One region of the Halalkalibacter sp. HAAS-P014 genome, then DNA from elsewhere that is predicted to be linked to it. Evidence: a T-box and tRNA genes for the amino acid it is inferred to sense, from the RefSeq annotation. Region 1 holds a T-box; the other holds one or more tRNA genes.
The links. The T-box of region 1 lies ahead of ileS (isoleucine--tRNA ligase). A T-box ahead of a tRNA ligase gene usually reads a tRNA of that ligase, here a tRNA-Ile.
Positions count from the first base shown of each region.

Region 2: it encodes a tRNA-Ile, which carries the amino acid that the T-box ahead of ileS (isoleucine--tRNA ligase) is inferred to sense. The anticodon was not compared.

Region 1 is NZ_JBWQTV010000003.1:187,973-191,932, forward strand. It holds gene AC1FXZ_RS03540 (YlmH family RNA-binding protein) at 1-526, shown strand, start outside; gene AC1FXZ_RS03545 (DivIVA domain-containing protein) at 626-1,114, shown strand; T-box leader at 1,185-1,399, shown strand; gene ileS (isoleucine--tRNA ligase) at 1,472-3,960, shown strand, end outside.
Region 2 is NZ_JBWQTV010000011.1:163,104-167,063, reverse strand. It holds gene AC1FXZ_RS09460 (alpha/beta hydrolase) at 1-80, shown strand, start outside; gene AC1FXZ_RS09455 (flavin-containing monooxygenase) at 158-1,792, shown strand; tRNA gene AC1FXZ_RS09450 (tRNA-Ile) at 2,116-2,192, shown strand; tRNA gene AC1FXZ_RS09445 (tRNA-Val) at 2,200-2,275, shown strand; tRNA gene AC1FXZ_RS09440 (tRNA-Ser) at 2,303-2,393, shown strand; tRNA gene AC1FXZ_RS09435 (tRNA-Glu) at 2,414-2,488, shown strand; RNA gene ffs (signal recognition particle sRNA large type) at 2,524-2,788, shown strand; tRNA gene AC1FXZ_RS09425 (tRNA-Ala) at 2,801-2,876, shown strand; tRNA gene AC1FXZ_RS09420 (tRNA-Leu) at 2,889-2,973, shown strand; tRNA gene AC1FXZ_RS09415 (tRNA-Arg) at 2,978-3,054, shown strand; gene AC1FXZ_RS09410 (YjcZ family sporulation protein) at 3,527-3,619, shown strand; gene yppF (YppF family protein) at 3,906-3,960, shown strand, end outside.

The DNA.
Region 1 (3,960 bases):
TTTTAACCTTACATTATTTTCAATTGACTATCCGGTTAAATTCATTAAATTAGAACATAGAGATATATTAGGGTCTGCTATGAATGTAGGAGTGAAACGTGAAAAATTTGGCGATATTTCACTAAGTGAAGATGGTGTTGCACAGATGATTGTAGCAACTGAAATTGCTGATTATCTTGAGATGAATATTCAAACAATTGGAAAAGCATCTGTGCGTTTGAATCGAATTCCGTTATGTGAGCACATTATACCTAAAGACGAATGGGAAGAATCTATGGCTACAGTATCGTCTATGAGACTAGATGTGGTGTTAGCTCAAATATTTAGACTTTCGAGAACGAAAGTTTCGCCGTACATTGATAAGGGACTCGTTAAAGTTAATTGGAAAACAGTTGATCGTGTCGATTTTATTCTAGAAGAAGGCGATAACATTTCGGTTAGAGGATTTGGAAGGGCGCGTATCACAGAAATAGATGGACTAACGAAAAAGGCAAAGTATCGTTTACGTTTTGGGCGAAAGAAATAGGGAAAATTGAAATCGTTGCAGGATTACAGAAATTCGTGTCGAAATACTGGTTATTATAGGAGTATTGCTGATCACTCAAACAACATGGAGGTGGCTTATATGCCTTTAACCCCTTTAGACATTCACAATAAAGAATTTACAAGAGGGTTTCGTGGATATGATGAAGATGAAGTTAATGAATTTTTAGATCAAGTTATTAAGGATTATGAGGCTGTTTTACGTGAGAAGAAGGAGTTATTCGAACGTGTTACCAATCTAGATGAAAAGTTAGATCATTTTAATAATATCGAAGAAACGTTAAATAAGTCGATCTTAGTTGCTCAAGAAGCAGCTGAAGAAGTAAGAAGAAATGCACAAAAAGAAGCGCAGCTTATTGTCAAAGAAGCTGAGAAAAATGCTGATCGAATTATTAACGATGCACTTGCAAAGTCTAGAAAAGTTATGATGGATATGGAAGAATTAAAAAAACAGGCTTCTGTTTATAAGATGCGTTTTAAAATGTTAATTGAAGCTCAATTAGAGATGCTACAATCAGATGATTGGGATGAAGTAACAGAAGAGGATGATGTAGCTGAAGAGCGCGTTTAGAAGTTTTTTCTTCATAACCTTGCACTTATTAAATGGCTATCATATAATGATAATCATTAAATGAATGTTGATAAAGACGATGATAGGGACGAGTACAGTGTGGAAACGTGACTAGCGATTTAGGGATGGTGCAAGCCTAAACACGGTTACATTGGAAAATCACCCTTTAGTTTTGCACTGAAATAAAACAGTAGGCTGCAACGAGTTATTCCCGTTACGAATATCGAGTGGAAAGTGAAGGCTTTCTAGCAGGGTGGTACCACGGGTAAACTTCTCGTCCCTTTTTGGGGATGAGAAGTTTTTTTGTGGAGCAAAGCTATTTCCACCTTCTAACAAGTAAATAGGAGGAAAGAAAGAATGGAGTACAAAGACACATTATTAATGCCAAAAACAAAGTTCCCTATGCGAGGAAATTTACCAAATCGAGAGCCAGAAAGACAAGAAAAATGGAATGAAATGGATATTTATAAAAAAGTGCAAGAACGAACTCAAGGTCGTCCTTTATTCGTATTGCATGATGGTCCCCCGTATGCAAATGGTGATATTCATATGGGACATGCCTTGAACAAGATTCTTAAGGACTTTATCGTTCGTTATAAGTCAATGGCTGGATTTCATGCACCATATGTTCCTGGCTGGGATACTCATGGCTTGCCAATTGAAACAGCCCTAACGAAAAATGGGAAAGTCAATCGCAAAAAAATGAGTGTAGCTGAGTTTCGTAAACTTTGCGAAGAGTATGCAAGAAAGCAAATAGAACGTCAGCGAGAACAGTTCATTCGTTTAGGGGTTCGTGGGGATTGGTGGAATCCGTATATTACTTTGGATAAGGCGTATGAAGCGCAGCAAATAAAAGTATTTGGTGAAATGGCCAAGAAAGGTCATATCTATAAAGGCAAAAAGCCTGTCTATTGGTCTCCTTCATCAGAATCTGCACTTGCGGAAGCTGAGATTGAATACAAAGATAAACGTTCGCCATCTATTTATGTTGCTTTTAACGTAAAAGATGGTAAGAGTGTTCTTACAGGTGATGAGAAATTTGTAATATGGACAACAACACCTTGGACGATCCCGGCAAACTTAGCAATTGCTGTACATCCCGAACTTGATTATAATGTTGTTTCTGTTAACGATCAAAAATATGTTGTGGCTGCAGGGCTTTTGGAGTCTCTTCAAAAGGAATTCGAATGGGAAAGCCCAGAAGTTGTGAAAACGGTAAAAGGTACCGATCTTGAATATGTAAAAGCAGAGCACCCTATATACGGACGGGAATCTTTAGTTATTTGTGGTGATCATGTAACACTCGATGCTGGTACAGGTTGTGTACATACAGCTCCAGGACACGGGGAAGAAGACTTTATTGTAGGTCAAAAATATGGCCTTGATGTATTATGTCCGGTTGATGATAAAGGGAATATGACAGAGGAAGCTCCTGGATTTGAAGGTCTGTTCTATGATGAGGCAAACAAGCCAATAACAGAGAAGTTAGATGAAGTAGGTGCACTGCTTAAGTTAACATTTATTACTCATTCATATGCTCATGACTGGAGAACAAAAAAGCCGGTAATTTACCGCGCAACAGCTCAATGGTTTGCTTCTATTGAGAATTTCCGAGCTGATTTATTAACAGCAATTGAAGAAGTTGACTGGTTGCCAAAATGGGGAGAAACGCGCTTATTTAATATGGTTCGTGATCGTGGAGATTGGTGTATTTCTCGTCAACGTGCATGGGGCGTTCCGATTCCAGTGTTTTATGGTGAGAATGGTGAACCGATTATTACAGATGAGACGATTGAACATATTTCTAATTTGTTCCGTGAGCACGGTTCGAATGTTTGGTTTGAATGGGAAACAAAACAACTATTACCAGAAGGGTTCACATCTGAACATAGCCCAAATGGAACTTTCACTCGTGAGATGGATATTATGGATGTTTGGTTTGATTCAGGCTCTTCTCATCAAGCGGTATTGGAAGAACGAGATGATTTAAAACGTCCTGCTGATCTTTACCTAGAAGGCTCAGACCAGTATCGTGGATGGTTTAACTCATCACTTTCTACAAGTGTAGCTATAACGGGAAAAGCTCCTTATAAAGGAGTGCTAAGTCATGGTTTTGCTCTAGACGGTGAAGGCCGAAAAATGAGTAAATCAATTGGAAATGTGGTAATTCCAAATGATGTTATGAAACAATTAGGTGCGGATATTTTACGTCTTTGGGTAGCGTCTGTAGATTACCAAGCGGATGTCCGTGTTTCTGATAAGATTTTAAAGCAAGTATCAGAATCATATCGTAAAATTCGTAACACTTTTCGCTTTTTATTAGGAAATTTACATGATTTTGATCCTTCAAAAGATTATGTTAACGATTTAAAAGGCGTAGACCTCTTTATGCTTGTAAAGTTAAATGAAGTTATTGAAAAAGTGACAGAAGCATATGACCAATATCAATTTTCGGCTGTGTATCATGCGATTCATAATTTCTGTACGATTGAATTAAGTTCATTCTATATGGACTTAGCTAAAGATACATTATATATTGAGCATGAGAGTCACGAGGCTCGACGTGCAATTCAAACCGTAATGTATGAAATACTCATTGCTCTAACTAAACTTGTGTCACCAATCTTAAGTCATACAGCAGATGAAGTATGGGAACATATTCCAACAGTTTCTGAGGAAAGTGTACAACTAACAGACATGCCTAAGGCAAAGGATTTTGGTGATGTTAACGAATTAAAAACAAAGTGGAACCACTTTATGCTTGTTCGTGATAATGTCTTAAAAGCACTTGAACAAGCAAGAAATGATAAGAAGATCGGTAAGTCATTAACTGCGTCTATTACGTT
Region 2 (3,960 bases), on a different contig from region 1:
TTACTAATATGGCTGTATTCCCAGACCGTATTAAAGGATCTATAGACAAAATGAAGCAGTTTTTACGTGAACTAAAATAGTAAATAATAAAATGTAAGGGCTTACAAGCGAGGAACAAGTGATCAACTAACAATGCAAAGTTCGGGAGGTAGGTAGAATGGCAAAGAAAAATAAAGTTATTAACTTAGATGCAGTTGTTGTTGGGGCGGGGTTTTCAGGTCTTTATATGCTTCACCGTTTACGTGAGGCTGGCTTTTCTACCCGTGTTTATGAGGCAGCAGATGGTGTAGGTGGTGTATGGTATTGGAATCGCTACCCAGGCGCTCGCTGCGACTCTGAGAGTATCTATTATAACTACACTTTTTCGGAGGAGCTTTACAAGGAATGGACATGGTCTTCTCGTTATCCGGCACAACCTGAAATTCTTCGTTATTTAAACTTTGTAGCTGATAAATTTGACTTGAGACGTGATATTCAGTTTGAGACGCGTATTACATCTGCCCGTTATGATGAAGAAAGAAATAGGTGGTATATCCAAACAGATGATGGAGTTTCTTTGTCAGCTAAGTACTTTATAACAGGAGTAGGCTGCCTTTCTACTTCTAATATTCCTAATTTTAAAGGTTTAGATAACTTTAAAGGGGAATGGTACCATACCGGGCGTTGGCCGAAAGAAGGTGTAGATTTCAAAGGGAAGCGTGTTGGGGTTATCGGAACCGGATCAACAGCTGTTCAAGCGATTCCAGTCATTGCTGAAGAAGCTGGACATCTTTCAGTTTTTCAAAGAACTCCACAATATACGGTTCCAGCACGAAATCACCTATACGATCCTGAATATATACAAAGAGCAAAAGAGAATTTCCAAGAAATTAAAGAAACCATTCGTAAGTCAACAGGTGGACTTCCGACAAAGCAGCCAAAGCCTTCTGCGATAGAAGACTCTGCAAAAGAGCGTGAGAAGGTTTATGAGACTGCTTGGCAACACGGGGGGTCTGGATTTTTCACAGAAACGTATCAAGATATAACGATTAATGAAAAATCAAATGAAACTGCTGCTGAATTCATTCGGGCTAAAATTAAAGAAACTGTTCATGACCCTAAACTTGCTGAAAAACTGTTACCTACTTACTATTATGGTACGAAAAGGCCAATTTTAGATACAAATTACTATGAAACTTTTAACCGCGAAAATGTATCATTGATTGATGTAAAGAATGCGCCGATTGTGGAAATTACAGAAAAAGGGATCCGAACGGAGGAAGCTGAATACGAACTAGATGTTATTGTGTTTGCGACAGGCTATGATGCGATGACAGGAACATTATTTAAAATGGACATTCGAGGCAGGGATGGGATTACGCTTAAGGAAAAATGGGAAAACGGAGCCGCAACAAGAACATACCTTGGTATTACAACAGCTGGATTTCCAAACATGTTTATGATTACTGGCCCTGAAAGTCCTTCTGTTCTAAGTAACATGCCTGTATCAATAGAGCAGCATGTAGAATGGATTTCTGATTGTATAGAATACCTTAGAAAAGAAGATATCGGGACAATTGAGGCAAAAGTTGAGGCAGAAGAGGCATGGAGTAAGCACTGTAGAGAGGTTGCTGAAGCAACACTGTTTACTAAAACAGACTCCTGGTACACCGGACAAAATATCCCTGGTAAGGCACGCAGGTTTTTAATCTACCTTGGAGGAGTTGGAGCTTACCGCGAAAAATGTAGTGAAGTTGCAGCTAGGGGGTATGAAGGATTCTCGTTAGTAAATAAATCTAATACAGTGAAGTAAGGTAATATTATGTGAACTAACCAAGTTTTCTTGGTTGGTTTTCTTTATTAATCTACTTCTAAAAGTTACTTAGAATAGAGTAAGCTTATTGTGGTAGTACTTTAGAGATCTATTTTCTATTTAAATTGACCTTTCTTTAATTATTTTCAAAAAAAGGTTGCTAATGCGTTTTTATTATATTAATATGTTTTGTGTCGGCTTTTAAATTTGAAAAAAAGTTCTAATGATTGATTTAATTGCTGAAAAGTACTTGCGTGGAATTTTGTTTTATGCTAAGATTAATTTTGTCGTCGCAATAGACTTTTCAAATGCATTTCTAGAGAGGACCCTTAGCTCAGTTGGTCAGAGCACTCGGCTCATAACCGATTGGTCGTAGGTTCGAGTCCTACAGGGTCCACCATTCAAATGGAGGATTAGCTCAGCTGGGAGAGCACCTGCCTTACAAGCAGGGGGTCGGCGGTTCGATCCCGTCATCCTCCACCAGTTATTATTGCTTTTTGGCAAAAATGTGGAGAAGTACTCAAGTGGCTGAAGAGGCGCCCCTGCTAAGGGTGTAGGTCGGGCAACCGGCGCGAGGGTTCAAATCCCTCCTTCTCCGCCATTAATCTTTTCGGTTTTTATGGCCCGTTGGTCAAGCGGTTAAGACACCGCCCTTTCACGGCGGTAACACGGGTTCGAATCCCGTACGGGTCACCAACTTTTTAAAACATAAGGTATAACAACTATACATACCGTGCTAGATGGGGAGATGGCGGTGCCCTGTAATCTGCAATCCGCCTTAGCAGAGTTGAATTCCATCCAGCGGTTCGTTACATGTAAGGTTTGCCTTATGCAAGCGGTGTTGACAATTGGGGTCTACGCAACAGAAGCCTATGAACTTGGTCAGGTCCGGAAGGGAGCAGCCATAAGTAGATTATTCTGTGTGCCGTAGGTAACCCTGATCGAGCTGGCTGCATAAGTAACGCTTATGTGTGCGAATCAATGGTTGGTGCACGGTTATAATTTCTTGGGGCCTTAGCTCAGCTGGGAGAGCGCCTGCCTTGCACGCAGGAGGTCAGCGGTTCGATCCCGCTAGGCTCCACCATTACAATTGATTGCGGGTGTGGCGGAATTGGCAGACGCGCTAGACTTAGGATCTAGTGTCTTATGACGTGGGGGTTCGACTCCCTTCACCCGCACCATTTTGCGCTCTTAGCTCAGCAGGATAGAGCAACGGCCTTCTAAGCCGTCGGTCAGAGGTTCGAATCCTCTAGGGCGCGCCATTATGCAATTATACATAAATACTTTTGAAAAGGTCAGCAAAAATTGGCCTTTTTTGTTTTGTCGTAATAAGGTGTACTTATTACTAGGGTAGTGAGTGGAAGTAGACGCAAACTCGGAGTAGATCGGAAGGGACCGGAAAACAGAACCGGAAGAACGAATTGAGCATCAATTTTAATTCGAATTGCGATCGTCATTCAATCAATGGGTGTTCAACTTCGAGAGGTAGTAATAAGGTTGAAGAGTGATTAGTGATTTTAAAAAAGAGCTTACCTGAATTTTTCGGGTGAGCTCTTTTTGGACTTGTTGATTGAAAACTCGAGTAATGATAATACATTGCTAATTTATTTCAATTCTAAATGCGAAAATTCCACGCTTTTAGTAGTTGACCTAACTATGCAAAAAATAACCCTGCAACATACATTGATAATGCGAGGGTGATACTCGCAAAAAGTGATGAAAGGAGGGCTTGGAATGTCTCACGGTTATAAACCAGCTACAGGTTTCGCGTTAATCGTAGTGCTGTTTATTCTATTAGTTATCGTTGGTACAGCGTATGTTTACTAGTAAGATGGAATAGTGCACGCCACTTCCAGGTAAGAGTCGATCATCTCCATTAGAAAGTAAAAGGCAAAGTCATTATATGGCTTTTGCCTTTTAAATTGTCATTGTCTTATGTTCACTTTTGGTTGCCCAAACAAAGCTTGTATTAGCAATTTAAAATTTGTAGCTATATGTATAAATCTGTCGCAAGTTTGAATTTTCAAAAATTAATAAATAAAGCAACTCCTGTGTTATACTCCTTATGTAAGCGCATACACATCAAAAACCTTGGGGAAATGAGTGAGTTGCTATGAAAGTAGAAGATCTAATTAATCGTTTTGTACTAGTTGAAAAGCGTGAGCCGT